DNA from 4 places in the Pseudoalteromonas sp. SWYJZ98 genome. Region 2 is predicted to be linked to each of the others. Evidence: predicted binding sites of a transcription regulator. Region 2 holds the regulator's gene; each other region holds the start of a gene.
The links. Region 2 encodes sigma-54, which starts transcription at its own class of promoters, with help from an activator protein. Its sites were predicted from a motif close to GTTGGCACGNNNNTNGNNT; they were not measured.
Positions count from the first base shown of each region.

Region 1: the regulator sigma-54 is predicted to act here: its motif matches at 1,834-1,852, upstream of I6F10_RS02765 (EF-hand domain-containing protein).
Region 3: the regulator sigma-54 is predicted to act here: its motif matches at 1,528-1,546, upstream of I6F10_RS10410 (BON domain-containing protein).
Region 4: the regulator sigma-54 is predicted to act here: its motif matches at 2,363-2,381, upstream of I6F10_RS00310 (EF-hand domain-containing protein).

Region 1 is NZ_JADYXA010000002.1:234,568-238,745, forward strand. It holds gene I6F10_RS02750 (energy-coupling factor ABC transporter permease) at 1-183, opposite strand, end outside; gene xthA (exodeoxyribonuclease III) at 189-995, opposite strand; gene I6F10_RS02760 (hypothetical protein) at 1,236-1,667, shown strand; gene I6F10_RS02765 (EF-hand domain-containing protein) at 1,894-2,415, shown strand; gene scpB (SMC-Scp complex subunit ScpB) at 2,567-3,157, shown strand; gene rluB (23S rRNA pseudouridine(2605) synthase RluB) at 3,154-4,026, shown strand; gene I6F10_RS02780 (YciK family oxidoreductase) at 4,110-4,178, opposite strand, start outside.
Region 2 is NZ_JADYXA010000001.1:241,150-245,327, reverse strand. It holds gene I6F10_RS01180 (HPr family phosphocarrier protein) at 1-47, opposite strand, end outside; gene rapZ (RNase adapter RapZ) at 90-935, opposite strand; gene ptsN (PTS IIA-like nitrogen regulatory protein PtsN) at 954-1,406, opposite strand; gene hpf (ribosome hibernation promoting factor) at 1,411-1,698, opposite strand; gene I6F10_RS01160 (RNA polymerase factor sigma-54) at 1,725-3,224, opposite strand; gene lptB (LPS export ABC transporter ATP-binding protein) at 3,294-4,019, opposite strand; gene lptA (lipopolysaccharide transport periplasmic protein LptA) at 4,016-4,178, opposite strand, start outside.
Region 3 is NZ_JADYXA010000014.1:893-5,070, forward strand. It holds gene I6F10_RS10400 (hypothetical protein) at 1-317, opposite strand, end outside; gene I6F10_RS10405 (YqaE/Pmp3 family membrane protein) at 695-853, opposite strand; gene I6F10_RS10410 (BON domain-containing protein) at 926-1,492, opposite strand; gene I6F10_RS10415 (LiaF domain-containing protein) at 1,821-2,483, shown strand; gene I6F10_RS10420 (VOC family protein) at 2,522-2,938, opposite strand; gene suhB (inositol-1-monophosphatase) at 3,182-3,985, shown strand; gene I6F10_RS10430 (substrate-binding periplasmic protein) at 4,039-4,178, opposite strand, start outside.
Region 4 is NZ_JADYXA010000001.1:63,545-67,722, reverse strand. It holds gene I6F10_RS00330 (amidohydrolase) at 1-1,037, opposite strand, end outside; gene I6F10_RS00325 (EF-hand domain-containing protein) at 1,170-1,406, opposite strand; gene I6F10_RS00320 (EF-hand domain-containing protein) at 1,416-1,652, opposite strand; gene I6F10_RS00315 (hypothetical protein) at 1,839-2,066, opposite strand; gene I6F10_RS00310 (EF-hand domain-containing protein) at 2,091-2,327, opposite strand; gene I6F10_RS00305 (sensor histidine kinase) at 2,658-4,115, shown strand; gene I6F10_RS00300 (hypothetical protein) at 4,117-4,178, shown strand, end outside.

The DNA.
Region 1 (4,178 bases), on a different contig from region 2:
AAGGCCAGTTAAAATGCCAGCCTTTATTCGCCAAAGCACTGCAAACACTAACGCACACGCAAGTACGCCAGTTTGACGGACTGGCGTATTAAGCAATGTTTTATATGTTTTTTTATCAAAGCTTAATAGAGCAATAATAATCACAAGAGCCCAAAGTAGCCCCTGCATTGTTAGGCTGAGCATAATAATTACTTAAATGTTGACCATATAGGGGCATGATCTGAGGGTTTTTCAATACCGCGAAGTTCGTAATCAATACCTGTATCTATGCAGCGTGCTGCAAGCTCATTGGTTGCAAGCACTACATCTATACGAAGTCCTCGATTATCTACAAACCCTTTAGAGCGATAGTCAAACCACGAGTATTGATCGTCTGTTTCGGGGTTTTGCTCTCTAAAGGTGTCTTTAAAACCCCAATTAAGTAATGTTGCAAGCCATTCACGCTCTACCGGTTGGAAAGAACATTTACCCGTTTTTAACCAACGTTTAGCATTTACTTCGCCAATACCAATATCTAAATCGGTAGGTGATATGTTGATATCACCCATAACGATGACGTCTTGATCGGGTGTGTGATTGGTTTCAAGGTGTGTCATTAAATCTTTATAAAATTGGCGTTTATAAGGGAATTTAGTTTCGTGATTAATATTATCACCTTGTGGGAAATAGCCATTCATGACGGTAAGGTCGCGACCGTTATCTTGTTCAACAGTGACGCTTATCATGCGTTTTTGCGATTCCTCTGTATCGGTAGCAAAGCCTTTTAAGACCGATTTAGGCTCTTTTTTGCATAACATAGCTACGCCATAATGGGCTTTTTGGCCATGAAAGTAGACGTGATATCCCATTTTTTGTACATCTTCTAGTGGGAATGCTTCGTCGTGAACTTTAATCTCTTGCAAGCCAATAACGTCTGGTTGATGTTTGTCGATAATTGCTTGTAATTGGTGAAGACGAGCACGCAGACCATTGATATTGAAAGAAATCACTTTCATAAAATTTACCTTAAAATTGGATCTATTTAATAGATTAAATTGTATCAGTAAATACGCGTACATAACATGACTGAATTGAGATAATAGCTGCGCAAATGTTGATCAAATGATGGGTAAAGTTTAAACATTGTGAATACAATATTAATTATTTAAATAAATAAAAAATTCAATTGAACTTAACTTTATTGAATATATAATGCGCAAAATTCACTTGTTTAGCTCGTTCAAATAGGATCTCTCATGAAAACTCAACTACTTTTAGCCACTGCTTTACTAGCATCTGCAACTGCGTCAGCTCAAAGCAATACTTACTTTAGCCAAGATAACAAAATTGAGTCTAAGTTATGTGTACTAAGTGCAAACGAAGGCTTTAGCGTTGCTCGTAAAGAAGCTGCCCAGCACGGTGTTTACCTATCTCGTTTTTCTAAAAGCATTTTATGTAATGGTGAAGATATTCGTGATATTGCTAAAAAAACGACATTAAGCAACGCATCAGTTGAGAAAGTAGAAGTATTTGCAAAAGACGCTCAACAAGAAACTCAATTATGTATGACGGCTTTAAAACAAGGTTTAGCACCTGTTCGTCAAAAAATTGGTAACCTAAACTCATTAAAATGTAATGGCCAAAAAGTTACTGAGTTTGTTAAACGCTACCAAAACGCAGCAATCTAATTGTTAGCTTAACTATATAAGTAAAATTGAAATGCCTGGTTTTTACCGGGTGTTTTTTTGCAAAAATTACAAGGTTGTTTGCAAAGCTTGCAAGCTTAACTTACTGAAACTGTTTAATAAATATACAGAATGAGATTAAGTTGTTGATTATTATAAGTTAACTATTATTGGCATTGGATTTGTATTAGTTAAAGTGACATTTAATTAATTACGAAGGATACGTCTTATGAAAAAGTTAACATTAGCAGCCACTATTTTAGCATCATTAAGCCTAGCGGCTTGTTCATCTAATCAAGGTCTTGAAAGAATAGACAGTGACTTTGCAAGTTTAGATAATGACAGCGATGGCTACATCTCAAAAGTTGAAGCTGATGACGATAGCATTTGGGGCCATTTTTCAAATATTGATACCAATATGGATAACGAAATTAGCCGCAAAGAATTCAACACTTACATGAAGTTAAACAATGGTAAAGTAGCCACTGATTCTGAAGTAAGTGAGTCGGCATTTAAAGCTGAAATTGCTAAATTCGATAAAATTGAAAGCAGCTTTGCAAGTCTAGATAACGACAGCAATGGCTATATCTCGGTAGTTGAAGGTAACGATGATGATATTTCAAATCATTTTGGTTACATGGATAAAAACCAAGATAAGCGCATCAGTAAAAGCGAGTTTATGGGTTACATTAAAAAATATGGTAACGCAGTAGCTGAAGATGATGCATTAGAAGCTTTTAAAAGTAACTAATAGTTACCATTTTAGTAAGTAAGATTAAAGCCAGTGCTAGTCACTGGCTTTTTTGTGTTTTAAATTTAGTTATTTGATAGATATATTTTCCTAGTTTGGTGTTGTTCTGTCATAATAGATGGCTGTGTGTTTTTATTTGTTAAGAGTGTGTATGGCGGGTCGGCGAATTAGTGATGAACAACTAGTTGAGATCATTGAAGCAGCTATTTTTGTTGCAGATAAGCCTGTGAGTAAACGCCACCTTAAAGACACTGTATTAATAGATTTAGCTATTTCTATGGCGCGAATAAACGACGCAATAGATACAATACAAGAACATTTTCAAACTCGTGGTATTCGCTTAGTTGAAGTTGGTAGTGGGTATCGGTTTCAGGCATGCAGTAGTTTAAGCCCTTGGTTAAATAACTTGTGGCAAGAGCGCGCGCCTAAGTATTCACGTGCTTTACTGGAAACATTATCACTTATTGCATACAGGCAGCCCATTACACGCGGCGAAATTGAGCAAGTAAGAGGTGTTACTACGGGTTCGAATATTATTAAAACCTTACTCGAAAGAGAGTGGGTTAAAGTGGTAGGGCATAAAGAGGTTCCGGGAAAGCCGGCTTTATATGCAACTACTAAGCAATTTTTAGATTATTTTTCGTTAACTGGGCTTGAAAATTTACCTGCGTTGCCAACTGAGCAGCAAAGTAAAATTAACCAGTTATTGAGCGATCCTTCTGTGAGAGAACCATCCGAATGAGTATTATACAAGGTGAAAAGTTACAAAAAGTCTTAGCCCGTGCAGGCGTAGGCTCACGCCGTGAAATGGAAAAATACATTGACGCAAACCGCGTTAGCGTAAACGGTAAAGTGGCAAAGTTAGGTGACCGTGTTGAAGAAACCGATTTGATTCGTGTTGACGGACACACTGTAAAGATTGAAGAAAAAGCAGATAGAATCTGTCGTGTAATTATGTATAACAAACCAGAAGGTGAGTTAAGCACACGTAAAGATCCAGAAGGGCGTCGTACAGTATTTGATCGACTTCCTCGCATTGATGGTGAACGTTGGATTGCAGTGGGTCGTTTAGACGTTAATACATCGGGTTTGATGCTCTTTACTAATGATGGTGAATTAGCTAACCGTTTAATGCATCCAAGCTATGAAGTAGAGCGTGAATACTCTGCGCGTGTATTTGGTGAAGTAACCAATGAAACGGTTAAAAACTTACTACGTGGTGTTGAGCTTGAAGATGGTCCAGCCAAATTCACGACTGTAACCCCTATGGGTGGCGAAGGCGTTAACCGCTGGTTTAACGTAACGTTAAATGAAGGGCGTAACCGTGAAGTACGTCGTTTATGGCAGTCTCAAGATGCGGAAGTATCTCGTCTTATTCGTATTCGTTACGGTAAACTAGAGCTTGATAAGCGCGTGCCACAAGGTGGTTGGATGGAGTATGATTTAGAAACAGTAAACTACTTACGCAAAACCGTTAAATTAGGGCGCGAGACACAAACTAAGCTTTCTGTTATGCCTGAAAAACGCAAAGATAAACGCGCTAAAATCAACCAGATCCGCAAAGCAGTTAAAAAACACAATCAACGTGTTAAGCCTACTAAACGTAAATAATAAATTAGTTATTTATTGAACACAAAAAAGCCGCTAATTGCGGCTTTTTTAATGTGTGTTGTATAAATTTTTTAAACACTAAATTACTTTTTTACTTGTGCATCTAACGATTCGCCATTCACTTTACTAGAATCATCGCTCATCAAGTATAA
Region 2 (4,178 bases):
TGTAAGCCTAATTTGTTTTTTATTAAAAAGGTATCTTCACAATGCATAACTTACTCTACCTAAGCTGAACAGGTGATTATTCAGCTATATTATTTTTCTTGCTCGCGATGGCGAATTTTTACATTGGGATGTGTCATTGCGAAACTTTCACCGATAGTTTGCGCTAAATACACAGAGCGATGTTGCCCGCCTGTACACCCAATAGCAATGGTTAAATAACTGCGGTTATTTCGTTCTAAATGTGGTAACCACGTTTGTACAAATGTTTGAATTTGCCATGTGAATTTTTGCACTATGCTGTGATTAGCTAAATAGTCTTTAACCGGTTGATCTAACCCATTTAAAGGCTTTAACTCTGGTTCCCAGTGTGGATTTGGTAAAAAGCGTGCATCAAATACGTAGTCTGCTTCTTTTGGTATACCGTGTTTAAAACCAAATGATTCAAATGTGACAATCAGTTGCTTATCTTTTTTACCTAAAATCTTTTCACGAATAGATTCAGCGAGTTGATGAACACTTAAATCAGTCGTATCTATCATAAAGTCGGCGCGAGTGGTTAATACATCAAGTAATTCTTTTTCTTTTTTGATGGCTAAATCAAGGGGCAACGAGTCTATTGATAGTGGGTGTAATCTGCGTGTTTCAGAAAAGCGTTTGATCAATGTCTGATCGTCGCTATCTAAATAAAACAACGTAGGGTTTGCAAAGCCAGGCAAGTATTCAAGAATATCGTTAAATTCATCTTGTTCTTTAGGGATGTTGCGCACATCTATGCTAACAGCAATTTTATCGTAGCTATCAGACACACTGCGAACTAATGAAGGTAGTAGGTTTACTGGAATATTATCTACGCAATAATAACCTAAATCTTCTACAATGCGCAAAGCAACCGACTTTCCAGAACCAGAACGGCCGCTTATGATAATTAACTCCATTTAACACCCTTTATAAAACTATGATTGATCGACAATAACTTGGTAAAGCTCAGTATCAGATTTTGCACTGCGTAACTGTTTACAAAAATCTTTGTTGTTTAGTTTATCAGCAATGGTTGCTAGAGTCTTTAAGTGCTGCTGGTTATCGCCATCTGGTACGATGAGTGCGACAAAAATATCAACAGGGCGATTATCGATTGCATCAAAGTTTATTGGAGTTTCGCTAACGAGCACTAAAGCCAAAGGCTCTTCTGCACCGCTCATTCTTCCATGAGGAATAGCAATGCCACGCCCTATACCTGTACTACCTAATTTCTCTCTGCTCATTAAAGCGTTAAGAATATCTTGTTGCGGTAAATACGGAAGTTTGTCGTGAGCAAGTTCGCTAATGAACTCTAAAATTCTTTTTTTGCTATTAAAAAGGACCGCAGCTTTGCTGCAGTCCTGGCATATAAGTGAACTTAATTTCATCATATTAGTGTCGAGCAAGCTTCTCTTTGTGTTTGATTACTTGGCGATCGAGCTTGTCGATCAACGAGTCAATAGCGGCATACATATCTTGATGTTCTGTAGAGGCAAATAGCTCAGCACCGCTTACGTGTATTGTGGCTTCTGCTTTTTGATTTAATTTTTCTACATCGAGAATGACATGAACATTATTAATATGATCAGAGTGTCTTTCAAGCTTCGCAAATTTAGTATTAATATAGTCTCTTAGTGAATCGGTTAATTCTACGTGACGACCAGTTAAGTTTAGTTGCATAAGCATTACCCTCTTAGTTTAGCGTCTTAAATCAGACTTTTACGCTGATTTGACGGTGGAATAGCAAGAGATTCACGGTATTTTGCGATTGTACGTCTTGCTACTTTAATTCCTTGCTCAGCCAATATATCCGCTATTTTGCTATCACTCAATGGTTTTGCTGAGTTTTCTGCTGCGATTAATTTTCGGATAAGCGCACGTATTGCTGTAGATGAACATTCACCACCGTTTTCAGTACTTACATGGCTTGAGAAAAAATATTTAAGCTCAAATATACCACGGGGTGTATGCATGTACTTTTGAGTAGTCACACGCGAAATTGTCGATTCGTGCATTTCTACCATTTCAGCGACATCATTTAAAACCATTGGTTTCATGGCTTCAGGGCCATGTTCAAAAAATCCTTGTTGTTGCTTAACAATACAATTAGTAACTTTTAATAGCGTGTCGTTTCTACTTTCTAAGCTTTTAATAAACCATTTAGCTTCTTGTAAATGTGAGCGAATAAACTGGCTGTCGCCACTTGATTTTACAGTGCGAGACATTGCCGCGTATTGGCTATTAACACGAATTTTAGGCATGCTATCTGGGTTTAATTCGACAACCCAGCGACCTTTAATTTTTTTAACTGACACATCAGGAATAACATACTCAGATTCTTCCCTTACAATAGTATCTGCAGGTTTTGGGTTGAGAGTATGTATTAGTGTCATCACTTCTTTAAGCTCTTCTTCTTTAAGCTTAGTTTTTTTCATTAATGTACGATAGTCGCGAGCTGCTAATAGATCAATATGCTCGGTTAAAATCATTTTCGTTTCATTAATGTAAGGTGTTTCTTTATCAAATTGATTAAGCTGAATACACAAACACTCTTGTAAACTACGTGCAGCAATACCAACAGGATCAAACAGTTGAATGCGTTTTAATACCGCTTCAATTTCATCAAGTTCGACTTCGTTATCATCTTCGTTTTCTTGATTAAAGCTTTCTAAAATTTCTTCGCAACTGAGAGTTAAAATACCTGAATCATCGACGGCCTCTACAATCGCAATCGCGATGGCTTCATCGGTAGGGCTAAATGGCGTTAGTTGTAATTGCCACATTAAATACTCATGGAGCGTTTCAGTAGAGGCGCCTTGGTATATAGATTCGTCTTCAGGCATTGGACCTGATGAGGCTGCTGGGGCGGCACTCATGTACTCATCCCAACTAACATCCATAGCCATGTCGTCACTTAGCGTGTCTTTTGCAAGTGCTTCACCAGTATCTTGTTCGTATTCGCTCGGAGCATCATCAGCAGATGCGCTAACAGTTATGTCATCGGTATCAGCTTTTTGCTCGTTTTTACCAGCAGCGTCTTCAGAATAGTCTGCCTCTTCAACCTCTAATAGTGGATTACTGTCGAGAGCTTCTTGTATTTCTTGCTGGAGATCCAATGTACTGAGTTGCAACAAACGAATAGCTTGTTGCAACTGTGGAGTCATTGTAAGTTGCTGGCCCATGCGCAGCTGTAGTGATTGCCTCATGTATCTCTAACAATCCTTTTATGTTGTTATAATTAATACTAGCAGATGCTTAAAGACATGGCGTAAATGTTACAGCCTAAATTGCTCGCCTAAGTAAACATCGCGTACTGTTTTATCATTTAATACGTGTTCTGGAGTACCTGATGCAATCAGCTCCCCATGAGAAACAATGTAGGCTTTTTCACAAACATCAAGGGTCTCTCTTACGTTATGGTCGGTAATTAATACACCAATCCCACGATTTTTAAGATGTTCTATTATTTTCTTTATATCTAATACCGAAATAGGGTCAACACCGGCAAACGGTTCATCCAGTAATATAAATTTAGGATCTGCTGCCAGTGCTCGTGCTATTTCTACACGACGACGCTCTCCACCCGATAATGCCATACCTTGGCTATCACGAATGTGTTGTATGCTAAATTCATCTAATAAGTTATTGAGCGTGTCTTCTCTGGCTTGTTTATTTAGTTCTTTGCGCGTTTCTAAAATGGCCATTAAGTTTTGATAAACAGTCAGCTTTCTAAAAATCGATGACTCTTGTGGTAAGTAGCCTATGCCTAATCTAGCACGACTATGCATAGGTAAAAGAGTAATATCGTTATCATCAATAGATATTTTACCTTTGTCGCTAGGAACAAGCCCTACAATCATATAAAAAGTCGTTGTTTTACCAGCACCGTTAGGGCCAAGTAAGCCAACTATACTGCCAGCTTGTACTTCAAGGCCGACGTTTTTTACAACTTCACGACCTTTATAGCTTTTTGCCAATAGTTCTGCTTTTAATGTGCTCATGGTTGACCTTTATCGCCTTTTTTACTTTTTTTAGTTTCGATCGGTACTAAAATTGTGTGAACGCGGTCAGTTGAGTTTTCATCTTTTTCGGCACTGATGAGCTGCTGCTCTATGTCGTAGGTAATGCTTTTAGCATTTATTTTTTGTCCGGCTTGCGAT
Region 3 (4,178 bases), on a different contig from region 2:
ATTAAATACGAGGCGCTAGAGTTAATTGCATTATTAAAACTTTGTCGTATTGCTACGTTTTGTGGTGTTTTAGAATGAAACATACAAATAATTGGAGTTACGAACGCAAGCGTTACATAACTAAACTTATACTTGTTGACGACCATTTCTAAAATAAAGGTAAAAAAAAGCGTTACAAATCCACTATACAAACCTTGCACTAATGCAGCTTGAAGAGTGACCGATTTAGCAATGTCTGCCGCGCTATTTGCCCAGTAGGCCCAACTAAAATAAAAAACGAATGACACAACGCCTGACATTATAAGTCGAATATTCAATTAACTACCTCAATATGCGTAAAAGCTTGGTTTAATGATAACACTAGAAGTGATGGTAATATTGTCACTAAATAATAGAGTAATTAATCGCGTATTGTAGATATATAAACAAACTAATGTTAAAGATTTCCTAACTGGCATCAATACAGAATCAGAACACTGCAGTTAGTTAGAAAGCTTAATTGAAGTAAGCAATGGTTTGGCTGAGGGAATTTTGGGAGTGAGTTACAAGAAATAATCACTTAGTTTGAGTAAATTAAAAATTAGATTTTGATAAAAAATATTTAATTTAAAAACTAATATTGTGAGCCGAACAGTACTGTGGCAATTGTATCATTAGGCCTCAGTAGTCGGCTTACACAATATATAATCTGTCATTATTTTTTCGCAATAATGTAGATTGCATGTATTAAACCTGGGAAATAACCTAGCAGTGTTAATAAAATATTTAACCAAAAATGCATACCTAAGCCAACTTGCAAAAACACACCTAATGGCGGTAATAAAACCGAAAGTATTATACGAATAATATCCATGATCAAACTCCATTTAAATTAAGCATTAGAAAGGCGTAAAGCCCAGTGTTAGTGGGCCTTAACTATACTGTATTATTCAGCAACAATAGCTAGTTTATCAACTACGTCACGAACATCTTCAGCATTTTTAGCAATTTTAACTGCTAGTTGTTTTTCAGCTTCAGACTCTACTGAACCGTTCAGAGTTACAATACCATTGTCGGTATCAACATCGATGTCTGTACCACCAACTTCTGAATCAAACAGGAAGCGAGTTGTGATTACAGTGGTGATTTTAGCGTCCGTTAGGTCGTTATCATCATCGTCCATCATGTCTTTGCTTCTATCCTTTGTGTCCATGCTTTTAACAACGGTAAGGCTGTTTTCAACATCAGATACGCCATCTAGGCTAAGTACAAGTTCTTCTGCTAGCTCTTTATCAAGCTCGCTATTAACTTTACCTGTAAGTACTACCTTGCCATTTTTTACATCAGTGTTAATGTCAAAGTTGTTTAGATTAGTGTTCATAAGTAGAACTGTTTCTGCCTTACCATCAATCCAAGCATCTTTACTTTCGTTTTCCCAGCTGTTTGCTTGGGCACCCATAGCCGTAGTACCAAGAACTAGAGCTGCGATAATAGATTTGTTAAATGTTTTCATAATCTTTCTCCTTTTGATTAAAGACACTTTAACTAATGCGAGCTTTAGGCCAACTTTATTTATATATATATTTCAATAACTTGATGTAACCCTGGGATAAGGCACTATCTATAGCTGTGTAACTATTTACAGGCTACTCGGTAAAACTTTCTCAAATAGTGAAAATAACTAGATAATTGCATTTTTGGTTAATCTATCGTTAATATAACAAAACATAAAACACCATTAAAAATTAAACCATTGATAATTAAGATTATTATATTTGGTGCGTGCTTTGCATATAAACATCAGAAGCAGTATTAATAGCAAACATAATAAGGAATGCCCCATGTCTGTAAAAGTCGAAGACCGCCCAATAGAGCAAGTACGCGAACAAGTAATTGATCAATTAATTTATAATTACAGTCATGGGGTGATTTCTGTTGATGCATTTGAGAGACGCTTAGATAACGCGATGGATGCACTTAATAACGAAGCTCTTTTAGCCTTAGTAGAAGATTTAACACTTAATACTGATCAGCAATATAAAGCAGAAAAACAATCGCAATTTACACCACATTATAGTGCACAACAAAACAGTGATGATGATTTTACATTACGCAGCATTTTAGGCTCTAACGAGCGAAGCGGTCAGTGGGTCGTGCCAAAGAATATATATTTGAGTAACTTTATGGGATCGGTGGTGCTAGATTTTACCGATGCCATTTTTGCGCATCAAAATGTAACTATTCACGTTAACTGTATTTTTGGTAGTGATGAGATTTACGTACCAGAGCATGTAAATGTAGTGTCTAAAATGTTTTGTATTTTAAGTAGCCTTGAAAATAAATCTGTGTCGCTTAACAAACGCCAAGGTCCTACTATTCACATTGAAGGAAAGGCAGTAATGGGCTCAGTCGAAGTAAAAATAAAGCGCACAATTAAAGAAAAATTTATGAGCTTTGCTAATGAGCTAAAAACACAACTTGGCGCTGGAAATAATCGTTCATAAAGCCTCGTTAAGCACCGCACTTTGCGGTGGTTAACCTATTATAAATCGTTATTTCGCTCACTCGGGATATCACTTAAATATTCTACAAATTCTACTTCAAACCCTGCGGGGTCAATAAAATAAACATTCTTTCTAAAAGGGTTCTCACTACCTTGCTTACTTAGAGTAAAACCCGCTTTATTTAAGCGCATTACTACTGCGCTTAAATTATTAGTTACATAAGCAAAGTGTGCAAAACCAACTTGATGGCCCGATAAGCTTCTGTTTTCAGCCTCACCATGATCGCTTATCGCAATATAATGCGTGTCATCCCCAAAGTGTACCCAGCGTCTTGGTTTTCCATGCCAATCGCCTCTGCCCTCACTTCTAATCGACCAATGTGGAAATACAGCGCGATAAAATGTAAGCATACTATCTATATCACTCGCGACTAAGTTTACGTGCTCTAAATACATAATGTTATCCTATCAGTTAAGTTAGGAGTACGATAAAACCTCAAGTTAACTTTAGGTAAAGTGTTATTTAAATTTAATTTATTTAAATGCAGATAATTATTTTTTAAAAATATATAAACTTTTCAATCTTGTATAAAAAACAAACACAAGTATTTGGGGTTTATTGTTTACTTTATGGCAAAAGTCGCTAAAATACGCCGGCTGAAATATATAAACGTTCTTTTACAACCCAAAGGTAATACCATGCATCCAATGTTAAACATTGCGGTTCGCGCTGCGCGCAACGCAGGCAAAATTTTACTTCGCGCAAGTGAAGATTTATCAAAAGTTGAAGTGCAACAAAAAGGCGCTAACGACTTAGTAACTAACATTGATAAAGAAGCCGAAGCCGTAATTCGTGACACTATTTTACAGTCTTACCCTACTCACTCAATTGTTGGTGAAGAACTAGGTGAGCATAAAGGCAAGGATGATGATTACCAATGGATTGTAGATCCTATCGATGGAACAACTAACTTCATCAAAGGTATCCCTCATTACGCGGTTTCTATCGCACTTAAAGTTAAAGGTCGTTTAGACCAAGCTGTTATTTATGATCCAATTCGTGGTGAGCTTTTCACTGCATCTCGCGGTCAAGGCACTCAGTTAAACAGTAAACGTCTACGCGTTAGCAAAACTACGGTTCTTGCAGGCACTGTACTTGCTACTGGTTTCCCTTTCAAAAACAAGAACCACATGGATGCATACACTGAAGCGTTTAAAGCATTATTTGTACACACTGCTGATATTCGCCGTGCAGGTTGTTCTGCTTTAGATATGGCATACGTTGCAGCTGGCCGTGTTGATGGATTTTTTGAAATTGGTTTAAAACCTTGGAACTCTGCTGCGGGCGAACTAATGGTTAAAGAAGCGGGCGGTATGGTTGTAGATTTCGCCGGTGGTAATAACTATAACCACAGCGGCAATATTATCTGTGGTTCACCAAAACTGACTCAAGCAATTATCCGCGAAATTCGTCCAGTATTAACTGAGTCGTTACTTCGCTAATTAAATGCTATTAATAGCATACTAAAAAGGAGCCTAGGCTCCTTTTTTTGTGCCTAAAAATAAGGGTTATCGAGCTTAATCTCTATTGTTTTACCTTTTTCGTAAGGTAACGAGTTTAAATCTTTTGCGAAATATTCATCAAATAAAGCATCAAACTCGCCATTTTCTTGCATTATCTCAAGCCCTTTTTTAA
Region 4 (4,178 bases), 180 kb from region 2:
TTAAAGCTTTGTGTAAAGAGTGCTTCGAGTTTCTCTTGTGTTTCAAGCATTAAACCATGGTGACCAGGTCTGTCTGCATATTCTTCAATAAGTGCTGCACCACGAGAGCCCAGTGCGCCATCGGCGTAAACTTTAACACTGCGAATTTCCATAAAGTCATTTTTGTCGTGGTATCGGCCTGCCTTTAACATTGTGTCTAAATCAGGGCTTGCACCACTTAACATTGCCACAATGCGTAGTGGTAAATTACCAAGGTCGCCGCGCTCTTTGTAAACCTCCCAGGTGGTTTTATCAATACCTGCATCGTGAGTAGAGGTAATGCCTAAACTTAATAAATGTTTACCTGCTGCATCTAGTGAGTCACTTATATCTTGTTTTGAAGGGGCTGGCATATGCTGGGTAATTAGCGATTCTGCTTTGTCTACAAAAATACCCGTAGGATTGCCAAATTCGTCTTTAATTATCTCACCGCCTTCAGGCGCTTTTGTTTGGGCGGTAATACCAGCAAGTTCGAGCGCTTTTGAATTAACCCAAATGGCGTGGCTATCAACTCGAGAAAGCACCACAGGTCGATCGTTAACTACTTTGTCTAAATCTTTAGCCGTAGGAAAGCGTGTATCAGGCCATAGCTCTTGGTTCCAACCTCGCCCTATAATCCAACCTTGTTTGTTATCGGCAAATACTTTTAGTTTATTCGTTACTTCATCAACCGATTTTGCACCGCGTACATCAAGTTGCGATAAATTATCGCCAAGGCCAATAACGTGCCCATGAGCATCAATTAAGCCTGGTAATAAGGTATTACCGTGCGCGTCAATTAGCTTGGCATCTGGGTAGCTATCTTTAAGTGTATCGCTACCTAGTTTTACTACCTTGCCATTTTTAATAACGAGGGTAGTAAACTGCTGTACTTCACCTTGGTATAAAGGGGTATAACCATTTGCGTTATAAATTACTTTTGTTTGTGCAAGAGTGTAACTAGAACTAGCGCAAAGGCTGGCTAGTATGAGTGGTTTTATTATTTTTTTGAGCGACATAAGGCATTATTTTTTATTGTTAGTGCGTTAACACTAGCAAACCCAACTTTATAATACTAATATGTGAGACAAATTATGATGAAGAAAAAAGCAGTAAAGCTAGAACATAAAATATCTAGCTTTTGAAAGGGTTTATTTACTAGCGTATAAACTGTATTCACTTAGCGTTAGCTTGCCGTCTTTGTCTTGATCGTAGCTTGAAAACCGAGACCACAAAGCAGGGTCTACAGCGGTTTCTGAACGTGTTAAAAAACCATCCTGGTTTCTATCAAGTTTTTCAAATTGCTCTGCAACATTGTTGCTTGCAGCAAAGCCTAATGTGCTAAAAATACCAAACGCAAAAAGCGCTATATAGCTTGTTTTTTTCATGAAAAATACTCAGTAGAGGTTATTGGTAAGGTAATTTTTAAATTCGATTAACGAAATTTGGTTATCTTGGTTTTTGTCCCATTTTACAAATGTGTTTAATAGTTGTGGTTGGGGATCAAGTTCGTTATGCGTTAAATAGCCACTTTTGTCGCTATCGAGGTGATCAAAGCGTTGCTTTACATCAAGTGCAGCGGCATCAAAGCTTAATAGCATTAAGATGCTTATAATAAGGGGAAGTATCTTCATGGTGTTCCTTCCAAAAGATGTATTTAAAGTTTGTGGGTAAAATAAAGTGAAAAGGAAAAAGCACTTGCCGTAATTTAACTCCCAACATTAAATCCTTTTACACACTCCCTCAGGGATTATGGCAAATGCTTTTAATTCCAGTTTACCTATAACAAGCTTAAGTAAAGCTTAATCAGTAATTACTCATTAAGGTTTAAAGCTTTCAAATTCTTTTTTTGAGATTTTTTCATCACCGTCTTCATCTAAGTCGGCAAATTGTCTCATTACTTCCTTGTCTTCCTTTGCTTCTGCAATTGATATTTGTCCGTCCATGTCTTTATCTAAGTGGGCAAAACGCACATTTGTTGGCGATGCAATTACGGTGGCACTAATTGCTAAAAACATTAATGAAAAAGCGGCTATAAGTTGTTTCATAATCACGTTCCTTATTAAATAAGTTTATTGAATAAATTTTTTGAATTCATCTAGCGACAATTGCCCATCTTGATTAGTATCAATTTGAGAAAAATTCTCGTGTAACACAGCATCTTCACCTGCTTCGGCTTCACTTAATGTGCCGTTACTGTCTTTATCAAGTTCGTTAAAAGTCGCGTGAACGTCCATTGCGTGTGCATTAGCGCCTAAAAAGCCTAAAGCCAGTAGTAATGATGAAATTACTAAAATGCGTTTGTTCATAATTATTTCCTTATTGATTAAAGTTATTACTCCTATTACAAAAATGGTGCCAATAATAATTGTTGTTATTTTTCAATTGGTTATTGTTTTTTCTTTAAGCCAGTGAGAAGTTTTTACTGGGTTTATTGTAATTTTTGTGTGCCTTTTGCAACACTATTTAATGGGGTTAAAAGGGAGTTTATTAAAATCAACGAGTTACGTTGTCTCTATTTGGCGACACATTGTTTTGTAGTGCTGGCTGTTAATCGTATTAAATATAATTGCTGGTTCAGCTAGTGTATAAGGTAAGCACTTAATAATAGAACGCTTAACTTAAAAGGACTAAACGAAATGCCAGCAACCATAGCTAAAAAATACCATGCAATGCTTAACTGGCGGCCTAATTTAATTGGGCAATTTGCAATGAGTATGCTGCTTTCGTTACTCCCGCTTTCTGTAGTGGTGATCGTATTTTTAAATGCGCTTAATAAGCAATTAGCGGTTACTCAAAGTATTGTGAGTAGCAACTACCAAGTTACCAAATCGTTTAACACTTTAAAGCAAGAACTCAACAGTCTTGAACGCGCCACTAGGCAAAACTGGGTATTAAAAAGTGAATCGCTTGATAAGCTCATTGTCGATAAATGGCAATCATCCCTACAAAGCATTGATGAACTCAAATTTGTAAACACGAATAAAGAGTATATCCACCAATGGCAACGCTTATATACCACCTTACAAACCGCGCATGTAAAACTCGTTGAGCAAAAACAACAACAAGCTGAGCTATTTGTGCCAGTGAGCGACTTAGTTGCTGAGCTTACTTTATGGTTACGTGATAAAAACGAAGCGCAAATTACCAATAACCAAAATGAGCTTACAAGCCTGCAAGCGTCATTTATAAACTGGCTGGTGGCACTTATTCCACTGACTTTAATTGTTGGGGGAGGTTTTTTATGGCGCATAAGTGGGCGGCTAAAAGGGTTAACTACGGTTATTGATAAGCTTGGGCAGGGGCATTGGCAGCAAAAAATATCTGTGAAAGGTTCAGCTGAGCTTGTTGAGCTAGGAGAAAAGCTCCAATGGGTACAAGAACAACTTCATATGCTTGAGCAGCAAAAAGATACTTTTTTACGCCATGTAACTCATGAGCTAAAAACGCCGCTTGCTTCAATGGTCGAAGGCACTGATTTATTAACTGATGAAATAGTAGGTCCAATTACTGCTGAGCAAAAAGCGGTGCTTGAGCTTATTAGCCAATCTATGGTGCGCCTTCGCACAATGATTGACAGTTTGCTGAGTTATAATGCGATTCGCACCAGTAAAGACAGCTTAAGCGAAGTTGAATTTAGCTATCTTATTAATAAAATTAATAGCCATTTTGAGCATCGCTTAAGTGCGCGTGAGCAAGCTCTGCAGTGGCAAAACACTTTACCTAACAAACCGCTTGCTTTACCTAGTGAGCTTATTGAGATGATTTTAATTCAGCTTATTTCAAATGGCTTAAAATTTTCAGATAATAAGCAAAGCGTTACTATTAATTTAGCGCTTGAGCAAAACCAGCTTTGTATCGTTGTACTTGATAAAGGGGGCGGTATTAAAGAGCAAGAAAAAACTCAAATTTTCAGCGCATTTTATCAAGGTAAACACAGTAAAAATGTTACGCTGCAAGGCAGTGGACTGGGTTTAACTATTGTAAAAGAGTCTGTTGAACAGCTAAGAGGTACACTTAGTGTTGAGCATAACGAGCCACATGGTTGCCGGTTTTCAATTAAAATTCCCATAACAAAAAATCTAGGAGTTAATTAACATGCGCTTGCGTTTAATCGCTATTTTATGTGTGCTCAGTAGCAGCATGGTTATATCAGGTTG